4 regions of the Streptomyces sp. NPDC127097 genome follow, and region 4 is predicted to be linked to each of the others. Evidence: riboswitches for the same ligand, from Rfam matches in the RefSeq annotation. Region 4 holds a riboswitch; each other region holds the start of a gene.

Region 1 (3,198 bases), on a different contig from region 4:
GCCGCCCGGAAAAGCGCACGCCATTGAACGCACGCGGCCCCGGCATAAACAGGAATGCCCAAATGCAGGCCCGGATCGCATAAAAGACCACCCCGCGCCGCGGCTGCTTTTTCGCGACTCTTTGTATACGGGGCGATTGTTAAGGGCGGACGCGCGCCGTGTTGACGGGTCGTTTCGGATCCCTCACCTCGGGGGCGGCGGGGCGCCGCAGCCGGTAGACGGGAAGCGAGCGCTCGACATGAGCCGCCATCAGGGCGCGCGCCCGTTCCGCGTCTCCCCGGGCCACCGCGTCCAGCACCGCGCCGTGTTCGTCCCAGGACTCACCTGCCCGGGGCGGCAGTTCCACCGTGTACATCCACTCGATCTTGCGGCGCAGCTGGGTCAGCAGCGCCGTCAGACTGGGGCTGCCGACCGCCTGAGCAAGCGTTTCGTGGAACCAGCCGTCCAGTTGGCGCAGATCCGCGGGGTTGCCGTGACGGGCCCGCTCGCGGCCGAGGCGTACCAGGCCGCGGAGCACCTTGAGGTGGGCCGGGCTGCGGCGGGCGGCCGCGCGGGCGGCGCCCAGCGGCTCCAACAGGGCGCGGATGTCCAGGAGGTCGGCGGCCTCCTGCTCGGTGGGCTCGGCGACGCAGGCGCCCGCGTGGTGGCGGGTGGTGACGAAGCCCTCGGACTGAAGGGTGCGCAGTGCTTCGCGCACCGGCACTCTGGAGACTCCGTATCGGGCCGCCAGGATCTCCTCGATCAGCCGGCTCCCCGGCGCCAGCGCGCCGGAGACAATGTCGTCGCGAATCGCCGTGCACACCGCATGCGCGGAAATATGGCCTCGCATCTTCCGTGCCTCCGCCGTAATCCCCTGAAAACGCCGCCGGTCGGCGACTTTTCCGTGACTCTATTCGACCGGCACGGCTTTTCCGACGGCGTCCGGTTATTCATGGATAGTTTTTGGCCGGAAGTCGCGGGCCGGCGGCGTAACCGGTGCGCGCACCCCACTCCGGATACGCCGGAGCCCCGGCCGTGGGACCGGGGCTCCGGAAGGACGCTCGGCGTGGGGCAGGCCCCATAGGGGCGCGGCGCCGGCGCGGCGCGGGATCAGACGTTGACGCCGTGCCCGCGCAGGTAGGCGACCGGGTCGATGTCCGAGCCGTAGTCGGCGCCGGTGCGGGCCTCGAAGTGCAGGTGCGGGCCGGTGACGTTGCCGGTGGCGCCGGAGAGGCCGATCTGCTGGCCCGGGGTGACCTGCTGGCCGACCGAGACACCGAGCGACGACAGGTGGCCGTACTGGGTGTACGTGCCGTCGTTCATCTTGATCACGATGTTGTTGCCGTACGAGCCGCCCCAGCCGGCCTCGACGACGGTGCCCGAGCCGACCGCGTGGACGCTGGTGCCGGAGGCGGCGTGGAAGTCGATGCCGGTGTGGCTGCCGGAGGACCACAGGCCGCTGGATGCCTTGTAGGAGGTGGAGACGTAGGAGTCGGCAATGGGGGCGACGAAGGCGTTGAGGCGCTTGCGCTCCGCGTCACGGGCGGCGCGCACCTTGGCCTCGTGGGCGGCCTTGGCCTTCTTCTTCTCCGCCTCGGCACGCCGCTTGGCCTCGTCGGCCTGCTTCTTGGCGACGGCCTCGGCCTTCGCTCTCGCCGCGGCGATCTCGGCGTCGGCCTGCTGCGCGTCGGCCTGGGCCTCGACCCGGCTGGCGAGCTCGTCCCCCAGCACGACGGCCTGCTGGAGTCCGGTGTCGTGCGGGCGTGCCTCGTCCGTCGCGGCCAGCGCCGGCGAGGCCACGGAAGCAACCACACCACCGGCCGCGAGGGTGGCTATGCCGGCGATGTTGCGGCCCGTCTTGGCGGGACGGCTCGTGCGACGGTGCTTCCCGGTGGCCCGGATGAACGCCATGTGCTGGCTTGTCCTTTCCCTCCTTCTCGCCTACCGGGTTAGCTGACGGGTTCGGAGCAGGAAGGTCTCCTACGGACTCCTCGGAGAGGAGCCCGATTCACCCCAAGGGACATGTGGGTCCCCGGCTCCCCTGGCTCGCGCCGTACGGGGACTCGGCGATGACTGCCCGGTGCCACTGTTGTGGCGGACTTGTGACGAACAGCCGGACCGACGCTAAACGGGGCAACTTTCAATCGGCAAACAGATCAGCTTTTTTGTGCGGGATGCCACAAGAACCAGGGCACCAGCCGCGATAAACCGGACATACAGCGGCTCCCGTGGCCGATAAGCACCACAGGAGCCGCATGTCGATATATGACCTTCCGTCACACCGGCGGGACTAGCCGCTGACGACGGTCACCTCACCGATGCCCAGACTCTTGACCGGCTCGGCGATCTGTGCCGCATCGCCCACCAGGACCGTCACCAGCCGGTCCACGGGGAAGGCGTTGACCGCGGCCGCGGTCGCCTCGACCGTGCCGGTCTCCGCGAGGCGGGCGTACAACTGCGCCTGGAAGTCGTCCGGCAGCTGCTGCTCCACCTGGTCGGCGAGGGTGCCCGCGACGGCGGCCGCGGTCTCGTACTTCAGCGGCGCGACCCCGACGAGGTTCTGTACGGCGACATCGCGCTCCTCGTCCGTCAGCCCCTCTGCCGCGAGGGTGCGCAGCACCTTCCACAGGTCCTCGAGCGCCGGGACGGTGGAGCCGGTATCCACCGAGCCGCTGATGGCCAGCAGCGCGGCACCTGTGGACCCTTCCGGGGAGCTGGGGGCGGTGGAGCGCAGCACCTGGCCGAAGGCCCGCACACCGTAGGTGTAGCCCTTCTCCTCCCGCAGCACGCGGTCCAGACGGGAGGTGAGGGTGCCGCCCAGGCAGTACGTGCCGAGGACCTGCGCGGGCCACACCCGGTCGTGCCGGTCGGCACCGATACGGCCGATGAGCAGCTGCGTCTGGACGGCCCCGGGGCGGTCCACGATCACCACCCGGCCGGTGTCGTCGGCGACGATCGGCGCGGCCGTCAGCGGCTCGGCCGTGGAGCCGGTCCAGGCGCCGAGGGTGCCGGCGAGCGCCGCGTCGAGGTCGACACCGGTGAGGTCACCGACAATGACGGCGGTGGCCGTGGCGGGCCGTACATGGGCGTCGTAGAAGGCCCGGACGGCCGCGGCGTCGATCCGCGCGACGGTCTCCTCGGTGCCCTGCCGCGGCCGCGACATACGGGCGGTGGCCGGGAACAGCTCCTTGGACAGCGCCATCGCGGCACGGCGGGCCG
Region 2 (3,198 bases), on a different contig from region 4:
CTGTACATTTTTTACAGAGAGAGGAGCAGGCCCATGCTGCGACCGATGGCCCGCTATGTCCTTCCCGAGTTCACCGAGCGCACGTCCCAGGGGACGCGCACCATGGACCCGTATTCCAAGCTGCTCAGTGAGCGCATCATCTTCCTGGGCACCCCGGTCGACGACGCCTCCGCCAACGATGTGATGGCGCAGTTCATCCACCTCGAACACGCCGCGCCCGAACAGGACATCGCGCTCTACATCAACTCCCCCGGCGGCTCGTTCACGGCGATGACCGCCATCTACGACACGATGCGCTTCGTGTCGTGCGATGTGCAGACCATCTGCCTGGGGCAGGCCGCCTCCGCCGCCGCGGTACTGCTGGCCGCCGGCACCCCCGGAAAGCGGCTGGCCCTGCCCGGCGCCCGGATCCTGATCCACCAGCCGTCGTTCCACGAGCCCGTCCAGGGCCAGGCCACCGATCTCCAGATCGAGGCCGAGGAGTTGCTGCGCACCCGCGACATGCTGGAGCGGATGCTGGCGGAGCACACCGGACAGCCCCGGGAACGGATCGCCGCCGATATCGAGCGCGACAAGATCTTCGACGCCGAAGCCGCCCAGGAATACGGCCTGATCGACGGGCTCACCCGTCAGCGCAAGCAGTCCGTCCCCCAACTCGGCGCACGGTGAGCCCGGATGCCGCTGCCGGAACTGCCGCCGCTGCCCGCCCTGACGCGCGCCGAGGGTGAGCTGATCGACCGTTACCTGGAGGTGCTCGACCTGCTGGGCAGGATCAACCCGGCCCGGGGCGGCGACACCTACACCGGACTGCGGGCCGCCCAGGCGCTGGTCGGCAAGGCCGCCGGACTGCGCGACGCGCTGACGCTGATGCACGACCGGGGTGAGAGCGAACTGCACCGCGAGACCTTGACCCGGGCGCTCCGGGTGCTGGAGGGCGAGCGCCGGGCCGGGCTCGTGACGATGCCGCCGGCCACGGAGAGTTGACGCGACACGCACACGGGGCTGCGCATACGGCGTAGCGTCCGGGCCCGATGTGAGGAGGCGACGAATTGCGCGGGGAAACGCAATTCCTTGGACCTCTGATGTTTCGCCCCTGGTCCAGGGGGTGCGGCGCCCCGCGCCATGGCACTTGAGGGAACAAAAGTAACCATTCAGGCGAAGTGTGACGCATGTCACATACGGCATTTTCAGCTCGGAATTCTGGTGGCGGGTGCGTGACGATCCCTTCGACGGCAAGACCCCGCCACAGCGACGGGGCGGTCCGGACGGGCGCCTAATCCCGCCGCCGTACCGGATGTCAGGTCGACGTTGTGGACCGGCGGGAGCGGAGGACCCGAGCAGGACGGGGTCCCGGCCTCAGGGCCGAGACTCCTTGGGGTGAAGCCGTACGCACGGCCGGGCATCTTCGCCTGCCCGAACCCGACAGGTCTTCCTTCGCAGGCGGCTGACGAAGGGTTTGCGCATGACTGTGCGCATGCAGACGCCAAATCTGCTGGCGCGTGCCGGCACCGTCACCGCTCTGACGCTGGTCACCCTGGGCGGGACGACCGTCGCCCCAGGAGAGGCCGGGAACGCCGAAGCCGCCTCCGTGTCCGCCTACGCGCTGCGGATCGCGGCCTCCAAGAGCGGCGCGCCCTACCAGTACGGCGCCCAAGGGCCGTACCGCTTCGACTGTTCGGGGCTGACGATGTACTCGTTCAAGCGCGCCGGGCGGGCCCTGCCCCGTACCGCCGCCGCGCAGTACGTCCGCACCCGGCATCTCCCGGCCTCCCTGCGCAGACGCGGTGACCTGGTCTTCTTCCGTTCCGCACGCGGCATTTACCACGTCGGCATCTATGCCGGCCGGGGCCGGATGTGGCATGCCCCCAAGGCCGGAAGCGTGGTGCGGCTGGAACGGATCTGGAGCGGCGCGGTGTCCTACGGACGGGTGGGCTGACCGGCATTTCGTCTCACATGTGATCAATTGTCGGTGGGATTGGCCCACTTGGCCGGTGGAGACGACGGACCGCACCCATCCGCGGATCACCAGGGCGCTGCGGTGGGCGCCGAGGTGCTGATCGTGCCGTACGGCGGCCGCGGTTGACCGCGTGCCGGGGGCCGCCGTTCAGGTCAGCACGACCTCGACGAGCAGGATGCCACCCAGTGTGGTGAGCAGCATTCCGGTGACGGCTTCCAGGGCGCGGGTGACCCGGGGGCGGCGCAGCCAGCTGCCCAGGCGGTCGACCAGCAGCGCGACGGCGGGGAACCACACCAGCGCCAGCGCGACGACCATGGTCGCGAGCAGCAGCGTGCGGGGCAGCGCGGGCTCGCCGGCCGGGACGAACTGCGGGAGCAGACTGAGGAAGAGGACCGGGGCCTTGGGGTTGAGGGCATTGGTCAGGAAGCCCTGGCGCAGGCTCCGTGCGGTGCCCAGGAGCGCGGGCGGGTGATCGGCCTGGGGCGCGGACGGGCCGGTCGCGGCGTCCTCGGGCGCCTTCCGGTGCTGGACGACCGCGAGCAGCGCGCCGACCCCCAGGTACAACAGATAGAGCCCGCCGAGGAGTTGGACGGCGCCGAACAGCGCGGGCACGGCGACCAGCACGGCCGCGAGCCCGGCGACCGCCAGTGCGGTGTGCACCAGCAGCCCGCCCGCCACTCCGACCGCGGCCGCCACCCCCGCCCGGCGCGAGTCGAGCGCGTGGCGCACCACGACCGCGAAGTCCGCGCCCGGCATGGCGACCATGCCCGCGGCGACTCCGGTGAAGGCGATCAGCTGTCCGTCCATGGGAGCAGTTTCGCTGGTCAGAGCCTTTAATGGGGAGTGGCAATGTTCTTGGGGAGCCTAAAGAGGTTCTTATGTACGACCCCACGCGGCTGGCCGCCCTGGTGGCGGTGGCGGAGGCCGGTTCGATCAGCAGAGCCGCCGACCGGCTGGGCTACACCGCGCCCGCGCTCTCCCAGCAGCTCGCCAAGCTGGAGCGGGAGGCGGGGACCGCGCTGCTGGTGCGCCACCACCGCGGGGCACGGCTGACGGCGGCCGGTGAGCTGCTGCTCGTACGGGCCCGGCGGGTGCTCGACGAGCTGGATCAGGCGCGGCACGAGCTGTCCCGGCTGACGGGGCTTTCCGGCGGCGTGCTGCGGGTCGGCACGTTCATGACCGCCGGGACGCATCTGCTGCCGCCCGCGCTCAGCGCGTTCCGGCGGGCGCACCCCGATGTG
Region 3 (3,198 bases), on a different contig from region 4:
GCGGCGCGAGGGAGTGGAGCAGACCGAGGGGTTCACCACTGCCGTTTTGGCCGAGATCCCCGCCAACGGGCAGTGCGTTCTGCGGGTGCTCAACCGGGGCCATCCGTCCCCGCTGCTGCTCACCCCGGACGGCGGGCTGCGCGAGCTGCTGCCCGCGGCGCCGGCGCCGCCCCTCGGGCTGGGCGAGATGGCGAGCCGGCCGGACCGGCCGGACGAGACGTTCTTCCCGGCCGGGGCCCTGCTGCTCTTCTTCACCGACGGGGTGACCGGCGCCCGGGACCTCCTCGGCCGCTGCTACAACCCGTCGGGCACACTGCGCGGCTGCCGCTTCCCCGGCCCGGACGTCCTCGTGGACACCCTCGTCGAGGAGGTGGCACGGCATACGGGCGGCGCGTCGGCCGACGACATGGCGCTGCTGGCGGTGCAGCGGCCCATGGGGGCGTAGGTGGTGGCCCGTAGGGGGTTCGGTGGGCGGGGGCTTCATGGGGGTGGGGCCCGTGTAGGGGGACGGGCGGGCGTACGGGGTGCCGTACGGGAGCCGGGCCGTCCCCCGACCCCGCTCAGTGCCCCGGGCCGCCCCGTGCGCCGGAGAGGCTGTGCAGGCTCTGGCCGTGCGGGCCGGTGAGCGCGACCGGGCGTCCGTCGAGCGCGAGGGTCAGGTGCAGGGCGTCGTCCGGGCGGGGCGCGTGGGGTGCGGCGTCGGTGATCCACGGCAGCACGGAGTAGTGCTCGTTGGAGATCCAGTGGCCGCCGCCGGGCCGCCCGTCGAGCAGCGACCGTACGAGACGCGCGAACTCCGCGCGGCGGGCCGGCGGGAGATAGGCCAGCACGGCGCTGTGGAAGATGACCAGCGTCGCCTCGGGCGGTGCCTCGGCGGCGAGCGCGGGCAGCTCGTCGATCAGGTCGCCGCGCACCATCCGTGGCCGCGGCGCCGGCCGCACCGCGTCGACGGCCGCGGCCAGCCGTGCCGCACGCTCCCCGTCGCCCGGCCATACGAGCGCCTGGAGCCAGCGCAGATCGTCCGGTTCGCCGGCCGGGTCGAGCGGGTCCAGGTCGATGCCGGCCCGCCAGACGATCCGCGGCAGCCGTTCGGGCAGCTCGTCGGCCGCCCCGCCCGTACGGCAGGTGAACACCAGCGGGCTCTCCGGTGCACCCAGCTCGGCCCGGCGGCGCGGCCCGTCCCCGCCTTCGGCCTCGTACCGGTAGCGATAGCGGTCGGGGTGCAGACACAGCCCCGCGGACGCGCCGGCCTCCAGCAGCGCCAGCGGCTGCGGCAGACGGGCGAGCAGCGGCAGCAGGGTGGCGCAGCGGGCCGGTTCGTTGGTCTGGGTGGCGCGCTGCATGATCACCGCGCGCACCTCGTCCCAGTGCCGGATCGTCCACTCGCGCCAGCGCCCGTACGCGGCCGCACCGCGCGGGCCCGTCTCGGCGTGCGGGCCGTCGAGATAGCGGACGGCGGCGAGCAGGAGGTTCGGCTGCTGTTTGTTGCCGGCGGGCAGCGAGCCGGACAGCAGATCGCAGAACTCCGCGTCCTGGCTGATCCGCGCGGTCAGCTCCTCGTGCGCGTCCGACCGGCCGCGCGCCTCCCGCCAGGAGAACTCCCCGTACCGCTCCGCCACTCCCCACGCGTGACCGGCGGCCCGTCCGGCGTTCCCGGTGTTCCCGACGTTGACGACCATGATCCGACGTTACTGCTCTCACCCTCCGTGACCGAGGGGCACCCCTGCGCATAACGACTGGCACACAATCCGCGCGAGATCGTTTAGGGCTGGCGGGCCAACTCGCCCGGGTTGCTGCACTGCTGGCCGAAAAGGCCGCGCGGCAGCTCGTGCGGAGCGCATACGGATTCGTGGGAACGCTTGGAATTCGGCCGCCGTCTCTATTACTGTCCGATAACGCAGCGCGGTCGTCCCAGCCGCCGCCCGAGGCGGCACCGCGCGCCGACGCCGAATCCCGCACGCGCTTTTCACGCACCCCCAAGCACTTCGAACTGCACCAAGGGAACCGGGGAACCACTTCCTTGGGGTGAATCGGACGCCCTCCGCCAGTGGGCGTCCGTAGGAGACCTTCCTGCTCCGAACCCGTCAGCTAACCCGGTAGGCGAGAAGGAAGGAAAGGAGTGCGCCCCCGTGGCGTCCAACAGGTCTACCCCTGAGGACCCGTTCGCCTACGAGCTCGATGACCGAGGTGCCTTCCCCGGCCCCGGTGTCGATGACGGCGACGGACCGTGGGAGGAATGGAATCCCACCGAGGAATCCACCCGTGCCGTTCGAGGCAAGCACCGCGTCGCCAAGCAGCGCGGCGGCGGATTCGCCCGCAGCGGCACCGTCCTGGGTGTCGGTGTCATCGCGGCGGTCGGCGCGAGCGGCATGGCCTCGGCCGAGGGCCGTCCGCCGGTGCCGATCTCGATGCCCGACGTCGGCGGCCTGGCCGACGACCTCTCCGAGAAGCTGCCGGACGCCAAGGAGCTTCCCGGCATCGGCGAGCTGATATCCGACGACGACTCCGCGGCCACCGACGCCGCCTCGGCTCCCGACAGCGGCGCGGTCACCGCCGCCACGGGCGCGGACACGGGTAACGCCGCGGGCGCCGGTGAGGCGCTGCGCAGCCGCATCCTCCAGCAGGCCGACGCGCAGCAGGGCTCCGCCGAGCAGGAGGCCCGCGAGGCCGCCGAAAAGGCCGCCGTCCAGCAGGCCGCCACGGAAGCCGCCGCCCACCAGAAGTCGGCCGAAAAAGCCGCAGCAGCCAAGAAGGCGGCCGAGATGGAGGCCAAGCGCAAGGCGGAGGAAGCGGCCCGGCGGAAGGCGGAGGCCGAACGCCTCGCCGAACTGGCGAAGAGCTTCATCGCCCCCGTGTCCTCCTACACGCTCACCGCCAGTTTCGGCCAGGCCGGTGACCGCTGGGCCGCCGACCACACCGGACAGGACTTCGCCGCGCCGACCGGCACCCCCGTCAAGGCGGTGCACTCCGGCACCATCACCCAGGCCGGCTGGGCCGGCTCGTACGGCTACCGCATCGTCCTCACCCTCGACGACGGCACCGAGCTCTGGTTCTGCCACCTCTCCTCGATGGTGAAGACCTCCGGCAAGGTCAGCACCGGCGACGTCATCGGCCGCGTCGGCGCCACCGGCAACGTCACCGGCCCCCACCTCCACCTGGAGGTACGCCCCGGCGCCGGCGACCCGATCGACCCGATGC
Region 4 (3,198 bases):
TCTCGACGCCCTTGCCGAGGTAGCGGTTCGGGTCGCCGTCACGGAGCTCGATGGCCTCGAAGGCGCCGGTGGAGGCGCCGGACGGGACGGCGGCACGGCCGGTGCTGCCGTCGTCGAGGCCGACCTCGACCTCGACCGTGGGATTACCTCGCGAGTCGAGAATTTCGCGGGCTACGACGACGTCGATCGACGGCACGTTGTCTCCTTCGTGGGTGTCTGGCGTTCTGCGCATGAGCCTAACGGCCCCGGGCTCGTCCGCCTGCCCTTGGCCCGCTCCGTGGGACGGAACGCCCCCGAAAACCTGCCCAAAGGCCCAGTTGCCGGGACGTTTGGCACATTGTTCGCCGAACGGGGAAAGTCGCGGAACAGCGCCGGTCAGCGGCCTGCCGCCGGCCGGGGCGCCTCGGACACGGCCCGGGAACATGAGAAGCCCCGCCACGGCGCGCTGGGGGGAAGGGCGCGCCATGACGGGGCGGTCTCACGGAGGAAGGGGCCCGCCGCTCGGGCCCTCAGGAGCCCCGGTGAGCTCCGGCTCAGACGTTGAGCTGCTGGCCCGGGATGATCAGGTTCGGGTTGCCGCCGATGACCGACTTGTTGGCCTTGTAGACGGACTTCCAGTCGGTGCCGTGGGCCTTGGCGATCTTGGCGAGGGTGTCGCCCGCCTTGACGGTGTAGTTGCCGTGGCCGGTGGACTTGCGCTCGGCGGAGCGCGAGGCACGGTCCTCGGACGGGGCCTTCTTGACCTCCGGCTTGGCGGACTCCTGCTTCGGCGCGGACTTGGTCTGCGCGGAGGTGTCGACGTCGGGGGACGGACCACCGGCGGTCAGGTTGCCCGCACCGGCGCAGGACCAGGCGCCCGGGCCCTGGATGGCGAGGAGCTTCTCGGCGGCCTGGATCTGCTGGGCCTTGCTGGCCAGGTCGGCGCGCGGCGCGAACTTGGTGCCACCGGCAGCGGCCCAGCTGGAGTTGGAGAACTGGAGGCCACCGTAGTAGCCGTTACCGGTGTTGATCGACCAGTTGCCGCCGGACTCGCACTGGGCGACCTTGTCCCAGGTGGCGACGGAGGCGGCGGAGGCGGAGGTGGCACCCATCATCGGGACGGCCACGGCGGCACCGGCGACACCGGCGAGGGTGGCGACGCGGACGGCCTTGGAGGGACGACGGTGCTTGCCCTTGAAGATCAGCATGGTTCGTTCGTTTCCTCACCGACGCCTACGAGGTGAGCTGTCGGGTTCGGGCTGATGAGTCGCCCGGCCCGGCGCGCATGCGCACCTGGCTTCACCCCAAGCCGGTTGACCCGTTTTCACGGGCGGGGCCGGCACTTACCTTGGGTCCCCCGCTCCTGCCTTCGGCGCTTGCGCGTCAAGTGCCTTCGACCACCGGCAGGATTCGGCGTGTGATCGAGGGGCTCGCTTTGGCGAGCGATCCTGACGTTAAGCAGTAATGCCCCTGGGGTTCAAACCCCACCATCTGAACCAAGTTGACCGTTTTTGATCACGGGTTGGTTACGTATTCGCAGGTGAGGCCCGGTATGCCGGTCTTGAGCACACCGGGCCCCACAGGAGTCAACGAGACCCTTGTCTCACTTTCCCAAAACAGGGCGAAGGGCGGCGAATTACCCCGCGTTCCGCCCGAGATCGAGCTGCTGACCGGGCTGGATCAGGTCCGCGTCGGACCCGATGACGCCCTCGTTGCGGTCGTAGAGCGCGGGCCAGCCGCCGGGCAGCCGGTGGGCCGCGGCGATGGCTGACAGGCTGTCACCCGGGCGCACCGTGTAGTCGCCGCCGGCCGCCGGGCCCGTACGGTGCGCGTCGCCGCCGCGCGAGGCGTGCCGGCCGCCGGACCTGCCGTCGCCGCCGTCCCCGGCACCCTCGTCGCCCGCCTCGCGGCGGTGCTTGCCCTTGCTGGGCACCTTGTGCGGCGTGCCGGTGCTGTCCGTACGGCTGCCGTCCCCGGACGGGTCCGTGGAGGGGCTGCCGGACGGGTCGTCGTCGGACGGGTCGGCGGACCGCGACGGGTCGTCGCCCCGGTCGCCGGGCGTCGCCGGGTCGGACGGCTCCGGGCTCGTGGACGCGTCGCCGGGCTCGCCGGAGCCGGAGGCGTCGGGCGAGGGCGTCGCGTCGGACGGCTGCCGGTCCGGCTGCTCGCCGTGCTCGTCGTGCGGCGCGTCGTCCTGCCCGGAGGAGGAGTCCCCACCGTCGTGGGAGCGGGACGAACCAGGGGTGTCCCAGGGGTCGAGGCCGCCCTGGGAGTCCGACGGGTCGGGCGCGGGGGTGCTGGTGCTGCCCGGGTCGACCTCCGGGGCCTCGCCGTCGCCGGTCAGCCCCGCGTTCACCGCACAGCTGGGCCAGGCGTCCGGCCCGCGGTCGTCGAGGATCGACTGGGCCACGGCGATCTGCTGGGAGCGACTGGCGTAGTCGGGTCGCGAGGCGTAGGCCGAGCCGCCGTAGTTGTCCCACATCTCCTGGGTCAGCTGGAGGCCGCCGTAGTAGCCGTTGCCCGAGGCGGCGCTCCACACCCCAGCGCTCTCGCACTGGGCGACCTTGTCCCAGGTCGCGGTGTCGGCGGCGTGAGCGCCGCTCGCCCCGAGGAGGGGGAGGGCGAAGCCGGCGCCGGTCACTCCCGCCGTGACAAAGATGGCCGGTGCCTGACGGGGGCGACGATGTCGGCCGTTCCCGGAACGCATGCGGATGCCTTTCGCGCGGCGGTTGAGTTGTTCGACGAGCTCGTCGAGCTGCTCGACGGGCTCCGGCCGGCCGACGCACGCGAGCGGCACCGTTACACCGGTCCCCCACATCACCGCTTCGACCGATCGAGTGAAGCCTGTCGATCGTCCGGTCGAAAGGTAGTCGGGGTCACGGGTAGTCACAAGTCGATGTATCGGAGATCACGTAATGGTCACGCGGTTGACTCTGTGTCACATATGGCCTTGTTGCTGGTCAGGGCCGATCCGGAGTGAACTCCACCGGAAGTGAACGCAGTCCGCGCATGATGAGTCCGCCGCGCCAGCGCAAATCATCCGGTTCCGCCGCAAGCCGGATGTCCGGGAGCCGGGTCAGCAGGGTCGCCAGCGCGGTCTGTCCTTCGAGCCGGGCGAGCGGCGCCCCCAGGCAGTAGTGGATGCCGTGCCCGTATCCCAGATGCTGGTTGTCACGCCGGGTCAGATCGAGCACATCCGGCTCGTCGAAGCGCGCCGGG

Evidence for each region. A riboswitch is a leader RNA that binds a small molecule or an ion and turns the genes downstream of it on or off. The one in region 4 is predicted to bind cyclic di-AMP.
Region 1: linked by a shared signal. The riboswitch ahead of ACFWJW_RS13790 (M23 family metallopeptidase) and the one ahead of ACFWJW_RS33655 (transglycosylase family protein) in region 4 are both predicted to bind cyclic di-AMP.
Region 2: linked by a shared signal. The riboswitch ahead of ACFWJW_RS16640 (C40 family peptidase) and the one ahead of ACFWJW_RS33655 (transglycosylase family protein) in region 4 are both predicted to bind cyclic di-AMP.
Region 3: linked by a shared signal. The riboswitch ahead of ACFWJW_RS28150 (M23 family metallopeptidase) and the one ahead of ACFWJW_RS33655 (transglycosylase family protein) in region 4 are both predicted to bind cyclic di-AMP.

What each region holds. Positions count from the first base shown of each region.
Region 1 is NZ_JBHXFI010000014.1:18,258-21,455, forward strand. It holds gene ACFWJW_RS13785 (GntR family transcriptional regulator) at 140-829, opposite strand; gene ACFWJW_RS13790 (M23 family metallopeptidase) at 1,090-1,890, opposite strand; cyclic di-AMP (ydaO/yuaA leader) riboswitch at 1,903-2,058, opposite strand; gene ACFWJW_RS13795 (M16 family metallopeptidase) at 2,270-3,198, opposite strand, start outside.
Region 2 is NZ_JBHXFI010000018.1:95,292-98,489, reverse strand. It holds gene ACFWJW_RS16650 (ATP-dependent Clp protease proteolytic subunit) at 34-669, shown strand; gene ACFWJW_RS16645 (hypothetical protein) at 676-984, shown strand; cyclic di-AMP (ydaO/yuaA leader) riboswitch at 1,261-1,458, shown strand; gene ACFWJW_RS16640 (C40 family peptidase) at 1,463-1,936, shown strand; gene ACFWJW_RS16635 (LysE family translocator) at 2,105-2,764, opposite strand; gene ACFWJW_RS16630 (LysR family transcriptional regulator) at 2,836-3,198, shown strand, end outside.
Region 3 is NZ_JBHXFI010000046.1:24,673-27,870, reverse strand. It holds gene ACFWJW_RS28160 (PP2C family protein-serine/threonine phosphatase) at 1-445, shown strand, start outside; gene ACFWJW_RS28155 (DUF2332 family protein) at 561-1,679, opposite strand; cyclic di-AMP (ydaO/yuaA leader) riboswitch at 1,964-2,118, shown strand; gene ACFWJW_RS28150 (M23 family metallopeptidase) at 2,130-3,198, shown strand, end outside.
Region 4 is NZ_JBHXFI010000071.1:17,114-20,311, forward strand. It holds gene eno (phosphopyruvate hydratase) at 1-196, opposite strand, end outside; gene ACFWJW_RS33655 (transglycosylase family protein) at 534-1,187, opposite strand; cyclic di-AMP (ydaO/yuaA leader) riboswitch at 1,195-1,405, opposite strand; gene ACFWJW_RS33660 (transglycosylase family protein) at 1,616-2,776, opposite strand; gene ACFWJW_RS33665 (cytochrome P450) at 2,940-3,198, opposite strand, start outside.